Chelatococcus sp. YT9: one gene and its partner. Each later gene encodes a partner of the first gene's protein in a complex. Links are inferred from orthologs where the notes say so. Each region holds a gene or a part of one and is shown on either strand. Other genes may lie near its edges.

Region 1 (5,200 bases):
GAGGGCGGTCGTCGCCGGCGGCATTGTGATCTCGCCGCCCCCCTCGCGCTCAGCCGCCGCAAGCCGACCGGCGATCAGCCCGATGGCTGCGCTCTCCACATACCCTTCGCAGCCGGTGATCTGCCCGGCAAATCGCAGGCGTGGCAGGGCCTTCAGGCGCAGGCGCGGATCGAGAAGCTTAGGGGAGTTGAGGAAGGTGTTCCGGTGCAGCCCTCCGAGACGCGCGAATTCCGCGCGCTCCAGGCCGGGGATCATGCGCAGCACATCCACCTGCGCGCCGTGGCGGAGCTTCGTCTGGAAGCCCACCATGTTGAAAAGCGTGCCAAGGGCATTGTCCTGCCGCAACTGCACGATGGCATAGGGTTTTTCGTCGGGGTTGCGCGGGTTGGTGAGGCCAACCGGCTTCATGGGCCCGTGCCGCAGCGTTTCACGTCCGCGCGCGGCCATGACCTCGATCGGCAGGCAACCATTGAAGTAGGGGGTATCCTTCTCCCATTCGCGGAAGTCGCTGGTTTCACCTGCGAGCAAGGCATCAACGAAGGCCTCGTATTCCTCGCGGGTCATGGGGCAATTGAGATAGTCGGCTCCCGTGCCGCCCGGACCGGCCTTGTCATAGCGCGATTGCGCCCAGGCGATGTCCATATTGATGGAATCGCGATGGATGATGGGGGCGATGGCATCGAAGAACGCGAGTTCCCCCTCGCCGGTGAGCGCCCTGATGGCATCCGCCAGGGACGGAGAGGTGAGGGGACCTGTGGCGATGATGGTTTCGCCCCAGTCCTCCGGCGGCAGTCCGGAGACCTCTGCCCGGGCGATGTGGACATTCGGGTGGTTCGCGAGAGCGGCGGTGACAGCGGCGGAAAAGCCTTCACGGTCGACGGCCAATGCGCCTCCGGCCGGCACCTGGTGACGGTCTGCCATTGTCATGATGAGCGAGGACAGCCCACGCATCTCCTGATGGAGAAGGCCGACAGCGTTCGTTTCGGCGTCGTCGGAGCGGAAGGAGTTGGAGCAGACGAGCTCCGCCAGGCCCTCGCCCTTGTGGGCGGGCGTCGCCGTGGTCGGCCGCATCTCATGGAGAATGACGCGTTGGCCCGACTGGGCGATCTGCCAGGCGGCTTCGGAGCCGGCGAGGCCACCGCCGATGATGTGAGTTGGTTGAAGCGTCATGCCGCCCTATGTGTCGGGTGGCTTGGCCATCGTCAAGATTTGTTCAGTCGTTCGAGCGTTATATGGAGGACATTGCAACCGCCGCTGCGCACTGCCAGCACCGCGGCGCGGGCCGGATCCGCCTCGGCTAAGAGCGTGACCTCTCCCAAGCGGTGCATGCCGGCCTCGATCTTCATGTGATCACCAGCCGCTGTCTCGACGACCACCAGGCGGGATGGGATGAGCGTGCGCCTGCCAGCTTCATCGACAGCGTATATCTTTGTCATGGTCGTTCTCCGTAACATCAGCCGGGCTTTGTCGGCGGCAGCGACAAACAGCGATGTCACGGCTTATTGAAGGCGCGCTGGGAGCATCCGGCGCGTTCGTAGTCTCAAAACACGAACGCCCGCCAAACGGGCGGGCGTTACGAGCCAGGATCTTGTGAGTGATCCCGACGATCAGGCGCCGACCTTCGTGTGCTTGCGCGCAATGAAGGGGATATCCCAACGGGACAGGCCGAGATCGTTGAGTTCGCGGTCCGACAGACGAGAAAGCTCGCGGACGGTGTCGCGGTAGCGCAGGTAGCTGCGGATCTTAGCGAGGATATGCGTGACGATCATTTTAATCTCCTGACGGCGAGGGGCTTAGCGGATGCTGCCGATCTCGCCTTGTTGCGATGCAGCATATAGGCCTTTGCCTCGATTTCAGGCAGGGGAGATTCTGTATGACAGTCATGCGTGGGGAGCATGACGAAGGCGTCAGCAGGGTAAGGATTTAGTTACATTTGGGTCGAAATTCCGCAAAAACGGCGAAATCGCGGCACGGAGCTATTCCGCAGCCGCTTGTTTGCGTGTGCGAAGTGGGCGCCTCTCGAGGACCTCTGCCAGAAATTTGCCCGTATGACTGCTCGAAGATTTGGCAATCGTCTCCGGCGTTCCCTGCGCCACAATGGTGCCGCCGCCGTCGCCGCCTTCAGGCCCCATGTCGATGACCCAGTCGGCCGTCTTGATGACCTCGAGGTTGTGCTCGATCACGATGACGGTGTTGCCCTGCTCGACGAGCTCATGGAGGACCTCCATCAGCTTCGCCACATCGTGGAAATGCAGGCCGGTGGTCGGTTCGTCGAGGATATAGAGAGTCCGTCCGGTAGCGCGCTTCGACAGTTCCTTGGACAGCTTCACCCGTTGCGCCTCGCCGCCCGACAGTGTGGTCGCCTGCTGCCCAACCTTGATGTAGCCAAGGCCGACGCGCGACAGCGTTTCCATCTTGTCGCGGATTGCCGGCACGGCATGGAACAGGTCGCGGGCCTCGTCGACCGTCATATCGAGCACGTCGGCTATGGAGCGCTGGCGGTACTTCACCTCCAGCGTCTCGCGGTCATAACGCTTGCCCTTGCAGACGTCGCAGGTGACGTAGACGTCGGGCAGGAAGTGCATCTCGATCTTGATGACGCCGTCGCCCTGGCAGGCTTCACAGCGTCCGCCCTTGACGTTGAAGGAGAAACGTCCCGGCTGATAACCGCGCGCCTTGGCTTCGGGCAGGCCGGCAAACCATTCGCGGATCGGCGTGAACGCGCCGGTATAGGTCGCCGGGTTCGACCGTGGCGTGCGGCCGATCGGCGACTGGTCGATGTCGATGACCTTGTCGAGATGTTCCAAGCCCTCGATGGCCTCGAACGGCGTGGGATGCTCAAGAGCGTTATTCAACCGCCGCGCCACGGCCTTGTAGAGCGTGTCGATGACGAGCGTCGACTTGCCGCCTCCGGACACACCCGTGACACAGGTGAAGGTGCCGAGCGGAAATGAAGCGGTCACGTCCTTGAGGTTGTTGCCGCGCGCTCCGGTAATGGTGAGCTCGCGCCCTTTCTGCGGCTTGCGGCGCTTCGCCGGCAGCGGCACGCCGAGTTCGCCGGTGAGATAGCGGCCAGTCAGAGAGGCTGGATTGGCGAGGATTTCGTCGGGCGTACCCTGCGCGACGATCTCGCCGCCATGGATGCCCGCACCCGGCCCGACATCGACCACATAATCGGCCGTCAGGATGGCGTCTTCATCGTGTTCGACGACGATGACCGTGTTGCCGAGGTCACGTAGCCGCTTCAGGGTCTGCAGCAGCCGCTCGTTGTCGCGCTGGTGCAGGCCGATCGACGGTTCATCGAGCACGTAGAGCACGCCCGTGAGCCCCGAGCCGATCTGGCTCGCCAGACGGATGCGCTGGCTCTCGCCGCCCGAGAGGGTGCCGGAGGCTCGCGCCAGGGTGAGATAGTCGAGGCCGACGTCCAGCAGAAACACCAGACGGTCGCGGATCTCCTTGAGGATACGACCGGCGATCTCGTTCTGCTTGGCGTTGAGCTGATCAGGAACGGCATCGAACCAGTCCCGGGCAGCGCGCACGGACAGTTGCGCCACCTCGCTGATGTGATGACGGCCCACTTTGACCGCGAGCGCTTCCGGTTTGAGCCGGTGCCCCCCGCAGGCCGCGCAGGGCGTCTCGCTCATGAAGCGGCCGATCTCCTCGCGTGCCCAGTCGCTTTCGGTTTCTTTCCAGCGGCGTTCGAGGTTTGAGATCACGCCCTCGAAGGGCTTGTTGACCTCGTAGGCGCGCAGTCCGTCCTCGTAAGAGAAGCGCACCGAGGTCGAGCCGCTGCCGTAAAGGATGACGTCCCGCGCCTTGTCCGGAAGCTCGCTCCACGGCTTCGTGACGGAGAAACCATAGTGGCGCGCCAGTGCGTCGAGCGTCTGGCCGTAATAGGGCGACGTCGAGCGCGCCCAAGGAGCGATCGCGCCGCCGCGCAATGTCAGTGTATGATCCGGCACCACGAGGTCGGGATCGATCCGCATCTCATGCCCGAGCCCGTCGCAGACCGGGCAGGCGCCGTAGGGATTGTTGAAGGAGAAAAGCCGCGGCTCGATCTCCGGGATCGTGAAACCGGACACCGGGCAGGCGAATTTCGACGAGAGCACATCGCGGCGTGGACTGCCTTTGGCGTCTGTTTCATCGGCAAATTCGATAACCGCGATGCCTTCGGCGAGCTCCAGCGCCGTCTCCAGCGACTCCGCGAGGCGCGCGGCGATATCGGGGCGAACGACGACGCGATCAACCACCACATCGATGTCGTGCTTCAGCTTTTTGTCGAGATTGGGTGCGTCGGCGATCTCGTAATAGGTCCCGTCGATCTTCACGCGCTGGAAGCCGCGCTTCATGAAGTCCGCAAGTTCCTTGCGATACTCGCCCTTGCGGCCTCGCACCACCGGCGCGAGCAGGTAGAGGCGCGTCTTTTCCGGCAAGGCCAGGATGCGGTCGACCATCTGGCTGACGGTCTGGCTCTCGATGGGCAGGCCGGTGGCCGGGGAATAAGGCACGCCGGCGCGCGCCCAGAGAAGGCGCATGTAGTCATAGATTTCAGTGACGGTGCCGACGGTCGAGCGCGGGTTTTTCGACGTGGTCTTCTGCTCGATGGAGATCGCGGGCGACAGACCGTCGATCTCGTCGACGTCCGGCTTCTGCATCATCTCGAGGAACTGCCGAGCGTAGGCTGAAAGCGATTCGACGTACCGCCGCTGGCCCTCTGCGTAGATCGTGTCAAAAGCGAGTGAGGATTTGCCCGACCCGGAAAGGCCCGTGAAGACGACCAGCTTGTCTCGCGGAACCGCGAGGTCGACGTTCTTGAGATTGTGCTCCCGCGCTCCGCGAATGGTGAGCATGCGCGTCGGGCCGTCATGACGGAGGCGCTTGCTTTCGGGCAGCATGACTGCAGACCTCGCGACGGAGATCCCCGCGACGGATGTCTCGGCCGCGGGTTCCTTCGCGGTCCGTGCCTTGGCGGCCGGCGCCTCGGGAGCCAGTGACTTGGCCGCCGCGGAAACGGTGGCTGCGGGATTCTTCTTCGATTTCTGAGCCATGGCTCTCAACGGACAAGTGGGATCGACAGGAGCGGACGGCGCCTGGAGCGCTGAACGACGAACGACTTGAAGAATGAGCCCGTTCTTCTCGCATGGCTTGTCGCTTGCGGGAAGGACGAGATCGTAACCCCGTATTCAAGGGCAGGTTCGGG
Region 2 (4,070 bases), 3.6 Mb from region 1 along the record:
GGCAGCTGGCCCGCGAGGTCACGATGGAAAAGGGCGGGCAGAAGCTTGCGCTGGGCGAGATCGCCCGTCGCGCCAAAGATGACGAGGGTGAATGGCGGTACGGGGATCACGCGACTGGCCATGCGGACATTTTCTCCTCACATACTTCGGCGGCAGCGCCGTGCTCTTTCAGCCAAGATTGCATCGCAAACACCTATTGGTCACGCCGCCTTCTTTCGCTCGGCGATTCTTGCCAGATCGCGCATGATGACGGTGGTTCCCTTGAGGCGGTGCGCCGGCGTCGCGAAATCGTCGATGAAGACGATGCGCATGTCGGGCCGCACCTTGGCGAGCGATCCCTGTTCGGCGACATAGGCGACGAGCCCTTCGGGATTGGCGAAGGCATTGTCGCGGAAGGAGACGATGACGCCCTTCGGCCCTGCCTCGACCTTCTCCACATTGGCCCGCCGGCACAGGGCCTTGATCGAGACGATCTTGAGAAGCTGCTCCACCTCTTCCGGCAGCTTGCCGAAGCGATCGATGAGCTCGGCGCCGAAGCCCTCGATCTCGGCGTCGGTGTCGAGGGTCGACAGCCGCCGGTAGAGTTCGAGCCTGACATCGAGATCGGGCACGAAACTGTCGGGGATCATCACCGGCGTGCCGATGGTGATCGTGGGCGACCAGGCTTCCTCCTCGGCCTCCTCGACGCCGGCCTTGAGCTGGGCGACCGCCTCTTCCAGCATCTGCTGGTAGAGCTCGTAGCCGACTTCCTTGATATGGCCCGACTGCTCCTCGCCGAGGAGGTTGCCGGCGCCGCGGATATCGAGATCGTGGCTGGCGAGCTGGAAACCCGCCCCGAGCGTATCGAGCGACTGCAGCACCTTGAGCCGCCGCTCCGCACTCTGTGTGAGCCGCCGGTTGGCCGGCACGGTCAGCAGCGCATAGGCGCGCAGCTTCGAGCGGCCCACACGGCCACGCAGCTGGTAGAGCTGCGCGAGGCCGAACATGTCGGCACGATGGACGATCAGGGTATTGGCGCGGGGAATGTCCAGCCCTGACTCGACGATAGTGGTCGACAACAGGAGGTCGAACTTGCCTTCATAGAAAGCCGTCATCACATCCTCGAGCTGGCCTGCGGCCATCTGGCCGTGCGCCACCGCCACCTTCACCTCGGGCACCTCGCGGTCGAGAAATGACTTCACCTCGGCGAGATCCTCGATGCGAGGACAGACGTAAAAGGACTGGCCGCCGCGATACCGCTCGCGCAGCAGCGCCTCGCGAACCGAGAGCGGGTCGAAGGGCGAGATGAAGGTGCGCACCGCCAGGCGGTCGACTGGAGGCGTGGCGATAAGCGACAGCTCGCGCACGCCGGTCAGCGCCAGCTGCAGCGTGCGCGGGATGGGCGTCGCGGTCAGCGTCAACACATGCACCTCGGCGCGGAGATCCTTCAGGCGCTCCTTGTGGCTGACGCCGAAGTGCTGCTCCTCGTCCACGATGATCAGGCCGAGGTCCTTGAAGCGGATCGCCTTTCCGAGCAGCGCGTGAGTGCCGACCACGATGTCGACGGTGCCGTCGGCAAGCCCGGCCTTCACGGCTTTCAGTTCGGCGGCCGGCACGAAGCGCGAGGCTTGCGCGACCTTGATGGGCAAGCCCTGGAAGCGTTCCTCGAAGGCGCGGAAATGCTGGCGCGCCAGGAGCGTCGTCGGCACGACGACCGCGACCTGTCGGCCGGAGAGGGCGACCGCGAAGGCGGCGCGCAGGGCGACCTCCGTCTTGCCGAAGCCGACGTCGCCGCAGACGAGGCGATCCATCGGGCGGCCCGAGGATAAGTCCTCCAGCACCGCATCGATAGCATTCTGCTGATCCTCGGTCTCGTCATAGGGGAAGCGGGCGGCGAATTCATCGTAGAGCCCATGTGGCGGGACAATGCGCGGCGCCTCCTTGAGGGCACGCGCGGCCGCGACCTTGATGAGGGCGCTTGCCATCTCGCGGATGCGCTGCTTCAGCTTGGCCTTGCGCGCCTGCCAGGCCGCTCCGCCGAGCTTGTCGAGGGCGACTTCCGTATCCTCGGACCCGTAGCGCGAGAGCAGGTCGATGTTCTCGACCGGCAGATAGAGCTTGTCTCCGCCGAGATAGTGCAGCTCGAGGCAGTCGTGCGGTGCACCTGCCACGTCGATGGTTTGCAGGCCGACGAAGCGGCCGATGCCGTGATCGACATGCACCACGAGATCGCCGGCGGACAGGCTCGACACCTCCGAGATGAAATCCTGTGCCCGGCGAGACTTGCGTGTCTGACGGACGAGCCGGTCGCCAAGGATGTCCTGTTCGCCGAGCACCGCGAGATCGCCGACTTCGAAACCGGCTTCCAATCCCCAGACCGCGAGCCCGACTTCGCCGGCCGGCAGGCCGAGCGCGACGGAGAGCCGCCCGACCGGCGTCGCCTTCTTCAGGCCGTGATCCGCGAGAACCGAGCCGAGGCGTTCGCGTGAGCCTTCCGACCACGCCGCGACGACGACCTTGCGCCCCTCTCCTTGAAGATGGCGGATATGGGCGACCGCCGCCTCGAAGATATTGACGGTGCCGTCGGCGCGTTCCGGCGCGAAATTGCGGCCCGTCTTGCCGGCCGCGTCGATGATGAGGCGCGCCTCGCTTTCAGGCTGGGCGAAGGGCGAGAAGCGTAGCGTGGCTCCGGCCTTGAGACGCTCGCTCCATTCCCGCTCGCCGAGATAGAGGGCCTCCGGTGGGAGTGGCTTGTAGGGTGGAGCTCCGCCGGTCGCGCTGGATGCCGGACCCGCGCGGCGCGCGTCATAATAATCCTTGATCTGGGCCAGCCGCTCGCCAGCCGCGTCCTCCGCGAGGGGATCGAAGGCAAAGGGCACGCCCGGCACATAGTCGAAGAGCGTATCCAGCCCCTCATAGAAGAGCGGTAGCCAGTGTTCAAGGCCGGGGTGGCGGCGCCCCTCGCTCACGGCCTCATAGAGCGTGTCGTCGCGGGTCGCGGCACCGAACGCCGTGACATAGCCCTGGCGGAAGCGGCGGATGGTATCGGTGGTGATCTTCACCTCGCTCATCGGCACGAGATCGAGGGAGCGCAGCTGATGCGTGGTGCGCTGGGTTTCCGGATCGAAGGCGCGGATCGACTCGAGCGTATCGCCGAAGAAATCAAGGCGCAGCGGCTCGGGCAGGCCCGGCGCGTAGAGATCGACGATGCCGCCGCGCACCGCATATTCACCGGTGTCGCGCACCGTCGCGGTGCGCTGGAAGCCGTTGACCTCTAGCCACTGCACGAGGGCGTCCATGTCGACCGTATTGCCCGGCGCGGCTGAGAGGCTATCGCGGGCCATGAGGGACACGGGCGGCACGCGCTGCAACAGCGCGTTGACCGTGGTGAGAAGGAGACGCGGCTTCTCTGCCGACGAGCGGGAGGATGCGAGCCGCGCCAGCGCCATCATGCGACGCGCCGTGATGGCGGCGGTGGGCGAGACCCGGTCATAGGGCTGGCAGTCCCAGGCCGGCAGGCTCAGCACCTCGAGCTCGGGCGCGATGAAGCCCAGAGCCGCCTCTGTCGCCGCGAGCCGGCGGTCGTCGCGCAGCACATAGACGAGCGCGGCGGCATTGTCTTCACCGGCCAGTGCCCGCGACAGATCAGCGATAATGAGCCCGTCTTGCCCATCGGCAACGCTGGTGAGCAACGGGTTATCGCCCCGCCGAAGGGCATCAACGGCGCGTTGGAGCGGATTCATCGGATCGACCTGTTCAGACAAAAAGCAGAGGCTTGACGTGCGAGCGTTCATCGCGGACTGGGACGTATAAGCCCGCAATTGCGGCTACTCAACGACTCATGTCCACGGGTATGCTGTTTGAGAGAAGGGCCCCGCGTGGACGCATGCTCAGGGTGCCGGGCGTTCCGCACCGGCGCGGCATTGCTGGAAGGCTCCGCTCAGCTGTTGCCTTTCCTGCGGCAGGAGGCTGTTGGCGCTCATCTTCTCCCACATGTTGAGGCGCGTGATGGCATCGCTGGCGCAGCTGCAATAACGCGCGCAGGTCACGGCATCGCTGCCGTTGTCGACGCATGCCTTGGCGCAACTGCG

Evidence for each region. The genes of interacting proteins can lie anywhere in the genome.
Region 2: the proteins of uvrA (region 1) and mfd are in contact, whole or in part, in a crystal structure (PDB 4DFC), measured with the Escherichia coli proteins. The link is inferred for Chelatococcus sp. YT9 from one-to-one orthologs.

The regions. Positions count from the first base shown.
Region 1 is NZ_JAHBRW010000001.1:59,807-65,006, reverse strand. Bases 1,777-5,200 are described here. They hold uvrA (excinuclease ABC subunit UvrA), read right to left. Parts: upstream 4,896-5,200; coding sequence 1,977-4,895; downstream 1,777-1,976. Outside these bases: methylenetetrahydrofolate--tRNA-(uracil(54)-C(5))-methyltransferase (FADH(2)-oxidizing) TrmFO, read right to left, coding at 1-1,170; KIO76_RS00275 (hypothetical protein), read right to left, coding at 1,203-1,436; KIO76_RS00270 (DUF1127 domain-containing protein), read right to left, coding at 1,608-1,769. UniProt on the Escherichia coli protein: The UvrABC repair system catalyzes the recognition and processing of DNA lesions. UvrA is an ATPase and a DNA-binding protein. A damage recognition complex composed of 2 UvrA and 2 UvrB subunits scans DNA for abnormalities.
Region 2 is NZ_JAHBRW010000001.1:3,635,372-3,639,441, forward strand. It holds mfd (transcription-repair coupling factor), read right to left. Parts: upstream 3,723-4,070; coding sequence 201-3,722; downstream 1-200. Other genes in the region: zwf (glucose-6-phosphate dehydrogenase), read right to left, coding at 1-122; KIO76_RS16795 (heparan-alpha-glucosaminide N-acetyltransferase), read right to left, coding at 3,870-4,070. UniProt on the Escherichia coli protein: Couples transcription and DNA repair by recognizing RNA polymerase (RNAP) stalled at DNA lesions. Mediates ATP-dependent release of RNAP and its truncated transcript from the DNA, and recruitment of nucleotide excision repair machinery to the damaged site.